Regions from separate parts of the Arthrobacter sp. CG_A4 genome, predicted to be linked through region 3. Evidence: riboswitches for the same ligand, from Rfam matches in the RefSeq annotation. Region 3 holds a riboswitch; each other region holds the start of a gene.
The links. A riboswitch is a leader RNA that binds a small molecule or an ion and turns the genes downstream of it on or off. The one in region 3 is predicted to bind cyclic di-AMP.
Positions count from the first base shown of each region.

Region 1: another riboswitch for cyclic di-AMP. It lies ahead of RCH07_RS12610 (hypothetical protein); the one in region 3 lies ahead of RCH07_RS11185 (NlpC/P60 family protein).
Region 2: another riboswitch for cyclic di-AMP. It lies ahead of RCH07_RS17595 (NlpC/P60 family protein); the one in region 3 lies ahead of RCH07_RS11185 (NlpC/P60 family protein).

Region 1 is NZ_JAXCID010000028.1:13,803-17,068, reverse strand. It holds gene upp (uracil phosphoribosyltransferase) at 1-540, shown strand, start outside; gene RCH07_RS12610 (hypothetical protein) at 695-1,519, opposite strand; cyclic di-AMP (ydaO/yuaA leader) riboswitch at 1,518-1,677, opposite strand; gene RCH07_RS12605 (sensor histidine kinase) at 1,870-3,266, opposite strand, start outside.
Region 2 is NZ_JAXCID010000056.1:16,209-19,474, reverse strand. It holds gene RCH07_RS17610 (hypothetical protein) at 1-335, opposite strand, end outside; gene RCH07_RS17605 (hypothetical protein) at 522-905, opposite strand; gene RCH07_RS17600 (hypothetical protein) at 1,000-1,269, opposite strand; cyclic di-AMP (ydaO/yuaA leader) riboswitch at 1,446-1,631, shown strand; gene RCH07_RS17595 (NlpC/P60 family protein) at 1,640-2,437, shown strand; gene RCH07_RS17590 (dihydrofolate reductase family protein) at 2,586-3,143, opposite strand.
Region 3 is NZ_JAXCID010000023.1:7,232-10,497, reverse strand. It holds gene RCH07_RS11195 (metal-dependent transcriptional regulator) at 1-128, shown strand, start outside; cyclic di-AMP (ydaO/yuaA leader) riboswitch at 293-504, shown strand; gene RCH07_RS11190 (M23 family metallopeptidase) at 510-1,346, shown strand; cyclic di-AMP (ydaO/yuaA leader) riboswitch at 1,484-1,653, shown strand; gene RCH07_RS11185 (NlpC/P60 family protein) at 1,963-2,766, shown strand; gene RCH07_RS11180 (HNH endonuclease) at 2,990-3,266, shown strand, end outside.

The DNA.
Region 1 (3,266 bases), on a different contig from region 3:
GAGGAACTCGTTACGCTCCTCGCCTACGAGGCGACCCGCGACGTCCGCACCGAGCCGGTGACCATCGAGACGCCGGTCAGCATCACGATCGGCACCGCCTTCACCAAGCCCACCCCGCTGGTGGTCCCTATCCTGCGCGCCGGGCTCGGCATGCTCGAGGGTATGACCAAGCTGGTCCCGACCGCCGAGGTTGGCTTCCTGGGCATGGCCCGGGATGAAGAAACCCTTGACATCATCACCTACGCCGAGCGACTCCCCGAGAACCTCACGGACCGGCAGATCTTCGTGCTGGACCCGATGCTTGCAACCGGCGGCACCTTGCGGGAGGCCATCAAGTTCCTCTTTAAGCGCGGCGCCTCCGACGTCACCTGCATCTGCCTGCTGGCCGCCCCGGAGGGCCTGGCCAAGCTGGAAGAGGAGCTTGCCGACGCCAACGTGACCATCGTCCTCGCCTCCATCGACGAGAAGCTCAACGAAAAGTCTTACATCGTCCCGGGTCTGGGCGACGCCGGCGACCGCCTCTACGGCGTGGCAGGCTAAGCCCGCCGTCGGCGAAACTGGCGCCGGAGGCGGCTGGGGGGTTCCGGGGGGTTCCGGAAAACACCGGCGCGGCCTCACCTGAACCGCATGGACTGGATCCTGTGGATCCGGGGCTCCTCGCCTGGCCGTGCTTCAGGCTGGCCGTGCCGGCTGTCTAGTACCAGTTGTTGGCGTAGTGGAAGTTCAGGGCGCCGCAGGGGGAGCCATAGCGCTCCTTGACGTAGTTCAGGCCCCAGTTGATCTGGGTCCGGTAGTTCGTCCGGTAGTCCGGGCCAGCGCTGGCCATCTTCTCGGCCGGCAGGGACTGGACCACACCGTATGCCCCGCTGCTGGGGTTCGTGGCGGTGGTCTTCCAATCGGATTCCTTCGTCCACAGCGTCTGAAGGCACTGCATCTCGCTGGGAGCCCAGCCGTAAGTTCCCAGTTGCGCGGCAGCGTAGGCCTGCGCGCCGGCAGGGTCGTCGACAGCAACGGGCTTGGCCGGTGCCGGTGCCGGTGCCGGTGCGGGCTCAGGTGCGGGTGCGGGTGCCGGAGCAGGCTCGGGTGCGGGTGCGGGTGCGGGTGCCGGAGCAGGCTCGGGTGCGGGAGCCGCGGCGGCGGGGACTTCAGCGGGCTTCACCTCTTCGGTCTGGGGCGCGAGACTGGCGGTGTCGGGAAGGGCCGACTGCGAATCGACGCGGACACGTTCGAAGTCCAGGTGCGTCAGCGGGTCGGCGGTGGTGGCCGAAGCCCCGCTGGAACTGCCGGCGCTGGCGTTGCGGTTGGCGGTCTCGGCGGCCTGCCCGGCAGCCCCGATCCCGACGAGCACCGCGCAGGTGGTGGCAACGAGGGCGGCGCGACGGCCGGTGGATCCGAGGCTCGCGGTGAACCGGGACCGGGTTGACGCGGGATTGGTGTCCGCCGCGCGGTGGCGCGAAGCCGTCGAACGGGTTGCCTGCTGGGCGCTCTTGTGGCGCGTTGGTACTTTGAATTCAGTCATGATCGCCTCTCAACGCCTGCGGAGTTAGCTGTCGGGTTCGGATGCGATATCCGGCCGCACGGAATCTCACGTGTCGGCTTCACCCCAAGGGTGCAAAGATGCAGAATGTCCGGGAACTCTGGGTTCCCCGCCTCTGCCTGGTCGAGCGGAATCCGGGAAGCGGCAGAGTTTGGCGTCCGTCCGGATGCGCGGCCCTGTGGCGGCCGCACCCTAAAAACGGTACAGGAGCCGGAAACAAATGTCACATTTCGGTAACAAGCAGGGCGACGGCGGTGCGTCGCCTTGTGCTTCCGCGGCCTAGCCTGAGCCCCGCTTCGATGGTTCCCGGCGGGTTCGACGCTAAGTGTCGTCTAGCCGGCAGGGAACCGTCGAAGCGGCGGGCTCGGCGGGCTCGGCGGACCAGCGGGAAGCCGGACGGTGAACTCCGTGCGGCCCGGCCGGGAGATGACCTCGACAGTCCCGCCGTGCGCCTCCACAATCGACTGCACAATGGAGAGCCCCAGCCCGCTGGTCCCCTCGGCCGTGGGTTCAGCCACCGTCGGACCCGTCGCCGCCGTCGCACCCGGCATCGCCGGGGCGCCCGTCGGACCCGTCGCGCCCGTCGCCGCCGTCGCTGCCGTCGCACCCGGCACCCCCGGGCTGCCGGAGGCCCCGGTGGCGGCATGTGCGGCCGTCGTGACTGCCGGGTTTTTGCGGGCGGCGTCGGCCCGGGCGAAGCGCGAGAAGATCCGGCCGACAAACTCGGGGGCGATCCCGCTGCCGTTGTCCGTTACCGTCACCACGGCGCTCCCGTCGGCGAGCCGCGCCACTCCGGTGACCACCGCTGTACCGGGGCCGGTGTGCTTGCGCGCGTTGGACAGCAGATTCGCCAGCACCTGGTGCAGTGCGGTCGCGTCGCCGCGGACCACCACCGGCTCTTCCGGGAGCTCCAGCTGCCAGAGGTGGTCCGGGGCCATGACCTTCTCGTCGCTGACCGTCTCGATCGCCAGCCGGGTGAGGTCGACGTCGCTGAACTTGAGCGGCCGGCCCTCGTCCAGGCGCGCCAGCAGCAGCAGGTCTTCCACCAGCGTGGTCATCCGCTGGGACTGGCTCTGCACCCGCGCCAGGGAGTTCTCCCCGTCCGGCGTGAAGTGTTCGGTCATCCGCATCAGCTCGGTGTAGCCGCGGATGGCGGTCAGCGGGGTGCGCAGCTCATGCGAGGCATCGGACACAAACTGGCGCACCTTCATTTCGCTTTGCTGCCGCGATTCAAGGGCGTTGGAGACGTTGTCCAGCATCTGGTTCAGCGCAAAGCCAACGCTTCCCACTTCCGTGCCGGGATGCGCCGCCGACGCCGGAACCCGCACGGCGAGTGCCACCTCGCCGGCGTCGAGCGGTAGGCGGGAGACCTGGGTGGCCACTCCGGACAGCTGTTCGAGCGGCTTCATGGTCCGGCGGATCAGGGCCGTGCCGGCGAGGCCGATCAGTACGAGACCGCCGGCGGAGACCACCACCATGGTCCACACCAGCGAGGCCAGGGTGTTCTGCTTCTCGGCGAGCGGCAGCCCGGTTACTATGACGTCGCCGGAAGGGGCCCGGGCGGCAGTGAGCCGGTACGCACCAGCGGAGAGAACGCGGTCCACGGGGCCGACGTTGGGTGTGAGCACCCCCAGTATCTCGCTGTCCCCGGCGGAGAGGGATTTGCGGCTGGCATCATCGGCGAGGAAGCCGGCGCTGCTGACGACGCCGTTGAGGATCCGCGCATTGA
Region 2 (3,266 bases), on a different contig from region 3:
AGGGCGGAAATACCGTCCGGTTTTCCATCCTGCCCCAGTGAGATGCCGATGTTCGCCGGCACCGGCACTGGCGTCGCGTCCTTGATCAGATCCAGGTGGGCGTGGAAATGCTCCACGTTGCCCTCGGCCGCCAGGAGGGCGAGTCCGGACCGGGCGATTCGCTCGCGGGCCCCCGCGTTATCCACGCCGAAGCCCGCGGCGGCTTCCGGTGCGCGAGTGCCGGCCGTCGTCTCAGTGGCGGTCGTCTCAGTGGCCGCCGGCGGCGCACAGGCGGCCACCCCGAAAAGGAGCGCCGGGAGTGCGGCGGCGAGGGCCAGCGTGCGGTGAATGGTCACGGATTTCGCTTTCGTTCAAAGGACCCGTTGCCCCCAGTCTAGGCTGGGCGGGCTGCGAGCGGCCGCACAGAGCCGGGCGGTGCGTCCACCCCGGCAGCCGTCGTCGCGCATTCCATAGTCAGCCAGGCAGGCGGCCGCATCACAGTGGTTGGGGCTGCCGCCCGCACCCCCGGCAGACAGGCGGCCTCAGGAGAGGGACATGGCTAAGATCGCGGACGTCACGGCGAACGAGATCCCGATCGCGGCAAACAGCGCGCCGAAGATTCGGATGGCTATCGGCGTTGCGAAAAACGACGCGGTGTAGTCCACCCCCATGGGTTTATAGGCCTTCATCATCGCGGCGTAGGCGCGAGCCGATCCGCGGAAATTGAAGGCCAGCACCAGCCCCAGTATGACCGCGGTGAGACCCAGCACGCCCACCCCCCACTGCACGACCGGGTTTGTGGTGCCCTGACCGGTTAAAGACATGACCGCCACAGAGACGAAGACCACAGCGAAGGCGATCAGGTAGACCACCAGGAACCCCTTCACCGGTTGCGGCAGCGACATCATCAGACGCCAGGCTTTCATTGGTACCCCCAAGCCGAGAATTGGCTATGGGGTCAAACCCTAGCCGACGGAAGCTGCGGTCTACAGGGGTCCCGCTCCGCCACGAACGACGGTGCTATGCGGGAGCCCGGCGCTCCACCACGGCGTAGGCTTTACCGTCCAGAAACTCCCAATCGGTCACCACCATGAAGCCGGCAGCGTCAACGCGGTCATTCAGGACGAAGACGTCAAAGCCGCCGTTGCGGGGCTCTGCGTCCCAGGTGGACGCGTGGACTTCCCCATTTTCCAGGACCAGCAGCTCGGTGTTGACATTGAAGTCCTTCTGCGGCTGATAGCTCAACTGGCAGATGGCGACACAGTGCCTGGCGAAGTCGGGGCTGCTCATTTTTGGCCTCCGCTGATGGGTCCGCTGATGGCACCATTCTATGCCGGGGGCCGCGTCCTGCGGGGCGAAGAGCTGCCCCAAACTACTCCCGCCGTTACCTCGATGTGACATTCCGTGATCATGCCGTTACCGTTATTGGGTGCCTGTTGCTTAGAAACGGGCGCTCCCCAGCCGATTGCCTAACTCTGCCGCGGCCACGGGGATACCTCGCAGCAACGTCCGGCAGAGACGGGGAACCCATTTATTGACCTGGCTTTACGCAGGTCTTGGGGTGAAGCCGCACAGTCCGATGTCAGGGCCAGAGTGCGGCCGGGTGCCTCCCATCCGAATCCGACAGCTCACCTCGCAGGCATTGGGAGAGGCTACGCACATGACTTCCAGCAATACTTTTTTGCCAAAAAGCACTGACCTTCGCAGCCAACGCCGTTCCGTATTCCTGTCCTCCAAGGGAGGTACATTCGGCCGCCAGGCTGCAGTGATTGCAGCGGCGTCCGGCCTGGTGCTCAGCAGTGCCATGGCCGCCAACGCCGCCGAGGCCCCCGTCCAGCGCGACTCCGCGCCGGCGTCGTCCGTCGACGTCGGGGGCCAGGTGGGCGCACCCGTCCTCGCGGATTCCAAAGTACAGATCACCTTCGAGCGCCCGGCAGTGGCGACCGCCCCTGCCCCGGTGATCGAACAGCCCAAGCCGGTAGCTGCCCCGGTAGTCAAGGCGTCCGTTGCTGCCCCGGCGGTCAAGGCACCCGTTGCTGCCCCGGCGGTCAAGGCACCCGTCGCTGCCCCGGCCGCCAAGGCCGCGGTGAAGGTCCAGGCAGCGCCGGCCGCTCCCGCCGCTGCCCCGGCGGCCGGCGGCGTCAATGCCACCATGGTCTCCGCCGCTTACGGCCAACTGGGCATGACACAGGATTGCACCGCCTTGGTTGAGAAGGCCCTTGGCGCAGCCGGAATCTCTGTCGGCGACCTCGGCCCGATGCAGTTCATGAACTACGGCAAAGTGGTGGGGGATGCCCAGCCGGGCGACATGGTGGTCCAGTCGGGACATATCGGAATCTACGTCGGCAACGGCCAGGTGCTCAGCAGCGGGATGAACGGCGCGAACCAGACTGTGGTTCACCCGCTGTCCTGGCTCACCGCCACCGGCCCCGTGACGTTCGTGCGTGCCGGCGTTTAGTAACACCTCCGGCAACTAGGTGATGCCACCCGCGACACTGGCGGGAAAACGTAGAAAGGCCGGTTGATCGGTTGCCTTGGGGGCAGCTGATCAACCGGTCTTTCACATGCCCGTGCCCGCCGGCCTTGCATACGCCCGGGCCAGCCAATCAGCCTTGGTACCGAAGCAGCACGACGCCGTTGCCGAACGTGCGCGTCTCCAGCAGTCGGAGCTTCGTCACCGCATCCGTCTCCTGGAAGAGTGGTTTGCCCCGTCCGATCAGGACCGGGTGGACGTAGATCCGGAATTCATCGATCAGGCCGAGCCGCCGGAAGGACGCCGCAAGATCGGCGCCGCCGAGCGCGAGGTCCCCGCCGGATTCTTCCTTGAGCTTCGCGACCTCCTCGACGACGACGTCCCGCACCACTGCGGTATTCCAACCGGCCGTCGCCAGGGTCCTGGAGTAGACGATCTTGGGCATGTCCCGCCAGATCCGGGAGAACTCGACCATGGGCGCCGGGTTCAACGGGTCCGCGTCCGCCGTCGGCCAGAACTCCGCCATCAATTCATAGGTGACGCGGCCGTCGAGGAACGCTCCCATGGTCCGGAGCTCATCATTGAAGTGTTGGTGCAGTTCGTCGTCGACCATGTGCCAGCTGAGGTCCCGGCCCGGACCCTCGATGTACCCGTCCAGGGACATCTGCGTCATGAGGATGACTTTGCGCACCGCTGGGCTCCTTCAATGGGCTGAGGGCTACCGCACCAGCGTACGCTCCGGCCCGGCGGAGCGGCAGGACTGCACGTGAACAGGCCAGGCGTCCGACGCCGGGCGGCTGGGTCTTGCCGGATT
Region 3 (3,266 bases):
TCCGTCCCGGTGCCCGGGTTTCGCTGGAACGCGTCGGGGAATACATCTCGGTCCGGGTGCCGGAGATCGAAGGTGCCCTTGAGTTGCCGCCCGAGGTCGCTGCCCACGTTTTTGTTACCGTCGGCTGACACCTCCCGGGTCACATCTCCGGGTCATAACTCGTGGGATGACCCACGAGTTATGCACAACCGCCGATAACGGATTTATCACTGGGCGGCTTCATCGCCTATAGTTGATGACCAGTACCGATACCAAAGCGTTATCTGATTCGAAGCCGAGCTCTGCCAGCGGATCAGTAACAGAGTCACCTTCTGGCAGGGGCGGGGGAACCACTTCCGGCTGTTTCAACACAGCCTTGGGGTGAAGTCCGCCAGCGGCAAGCACACTCCAGTGAGGGACTTTATTGGACCTCTTTGTGTCTGGGTGCTTGCTTACGGCGGACCGGGTCTTAGATCTCTGACCCGAATCCGACAGCTAACTCCGCAGGCTCTCCAGAGAGGAACTACTTTTTGACCACCCAGACCGCCAGGGGCCGCCGTCGTGCGGCCGGTCCCGCCCCGGAGCCACGTCCGGCCGTCGCCGCATTGGCCGACCGTCCGCGCGACGCGCACCGCGATGAACGCCGGGGCCGGCGCAGCCCGTTCCGGCAGGTCACCGACTTCGCCGCCGCCAGCGGCGTTGGGCAGAAGGCCGGTATTGCCTTGGCCGCCACAGGTCTGGTCCTGACGGTTACCGTCCCCGCGACCGGTCCGGTCGCGGTCACCAACGCCGGCCCGCCCGTCAGTTCAGCCTCTGCCGAGGCCTCCGCCGCGGCACAGCCGGATGTCACTGCGCCTGCCGCCGCCAAGATTGAATTTAACCGCAGTGCCGTCACCACGCAGGGCGATCCGGACGGGAAGCTTAAGCAGTTACTGAGCGCCCAAGCCGCTGGCGCCATCACGCGTGCTGCGTCTTCGGGAAGCCTTGGTGCACCGCTGGAGCGGATGGATTCCGTGTCGCCCTTCGGGCTGCGTGTCAGCCCCATTACCGGCGGTTCCGGCGAGTTCCACCGCGGTCAGGACTTCGCGGCCCAGTGCGGAACAGCAGTCAACGCCGCCGCAAGTGGCACCGTGACGTTTGCCGGATGGCACCCTTACGGTGGCGGAAACCGCGTGGTGATCGACCACGGCAACGGACTGGAGACCACCTACAACCACCTCAGCTCCTCGAGCGTCCGCGTCGGGCAGCAGGTCTCCCGCGGCGATGCCGTGGCGATGGCCGGGACCACCGGGGCCTCCACCGGCTGCCACCTCCACTTCGAGGTCATGGTTAACGGAGAAGTTGTCGACCCCACCGGCTGGCTCTAGCCAAGCCGATGGGTCACTCTCGCATTTCTGTGACGCGCCGTGATCTGAATGTGACATTGAACCCCAATTGCTGTACCGTATGAGGTACGCCAACTTTTCCGAAGTTGGCGCTCTTGAGTGGATTGCCTAGCTCTGCCACCGCTCAAGGTCCGTCCGCATGACATCGTCTGGCAGGGGCGGGGGAACCAATTTTGGTCTTCGCAAGAAGACCTTGGGGTTAAGTCGCAAAGCTTCCCAGGAAGCAGCGCGGCCGGGTGACTCCCATCCGAATCCGACAGCTCACCTCGCAGGCATTGGGAGAGGCTTCTTTTCGTGTCTTCACGCCGCAATGCTGCGCTTTACAGCGCTTGTGCATCTCTTACGAGCCCGCCGGAATCCACCTATCGTGCTGCCCTTGCCGGCGCCCGCAACGGATCCCACACCGCCGGCTCAACCTCTGCTGATTCCGGACTGCAATCTACGCACCTGCATTCCGTGGCCGTTTTTGGCGCATCTTCGCAGTACACCCTTCGCTAAGTAACCCATTCGGGGCGATCCGGCGTACCCCCAAGATGCCGGAGCGTCCTCAGATTGCGCCTGAAAAGCGCAGTCCAAGGATCACGAAAGAGAGAACTTAATGACTACTAGTGCAAACGCACGCCACCGCGCCGAGGTCACCAAGACCAACTCGCTGGCCGTCATTGCCAAGACTGTCGGCCACAATGCCGGAGGCATGGGCCGCCAGGCTGCAGTTATCGCTGCCGCTTCCGGTCTGGTTCTGACCAGCGGTATTGCAGCCAACGCTGCTGAGACCAACGTTCAGCGCGAATCCACCTCCGCTTCCACGCTCGAAGTCCAGTCGGCAGCTCCGGCAGCCATCTCGGCTGCTTCCACGATTGCGATCTCCTACGAGAAGCCGGCCGTCACGACCACTGCCGCTCCGGTTATCGAGGCCCCTAAGCCCGTCGTCAAGGTCCAGGAAACTCCGACCGCCACCCGGGCCGCCAGCACCAGCACCGCCGCGACCAAGACCGCCACTGTCAAGACCGTCGGCACTAACACCGTCGCCGCTGCACCGGCTTCCGCACCGGCTGCGGCCGGCGTTGCCAGCGGCATGGGTTCCACCATCGCGTCCGCTGCCTACGCCCAGCTCGGCGTCGGGCAGGACTGCACCAGGCTGGTCACGAACTCACTGGCTGCCGCCGGCATCAACTACCACGGCTGGCCGGCAGGGTACCTGTCCCTCGGCCGCACGGTGAGCGCCGCTGAGGCACAGCCGGGCGATCTCGCCTACTACCAGAACGGCGGCGCGGGTGTGGCGCATATCGCTGTCTACGTCGGCGGCGGCAAGGCCGTCCACGGCGGCTGGAATGGCGGAACCACCTCTCTGCAAAGCGTCAACGTCGGCTCCGGCCCGGTCTTCATCCGCGTCGGCGGCTAAGACAACCCCTTCCAGCGACACCAAAGGACCCCTGCCCTCCCGGCAGGGGTCCTTTGCGTTGCCGGAGCATGAATTTCAGCCGACACGGGTGAGCACCGGCTATGGAAATTCGGTGATCCGGCACTCGCGTGTTTACTCTTGTGGTGTCGATCCATAGCCCGACCATGCACAGGGCAGCCGGCCCTTGTGCCCCTGGCGGGTGCGGCCGTTAAGAGGTATGCGGATGCGCACTCTCGTTCTGAATGCTGGATATGAACCGCTGGCGGTAGTCACTTTCCGCCGGGCGCTGGTTCTTGTGCTGACTGGGAAGGCCAGCGTCGTGGCCGAAGGCGACGATCCCGTCGTCGGGCCAACCGACATCCTAGGCCGGCCGTCGGTGATTCTGCTGAATCGCTACATCAGGCCCCGGTACAACACCAGGACGGCGGTCAGCCGCCGCGGCGTGCTCCGCCGGGATTTTCAGCGCTGCGCCTATTGTGGCAAAGCAGCCCACACCATAG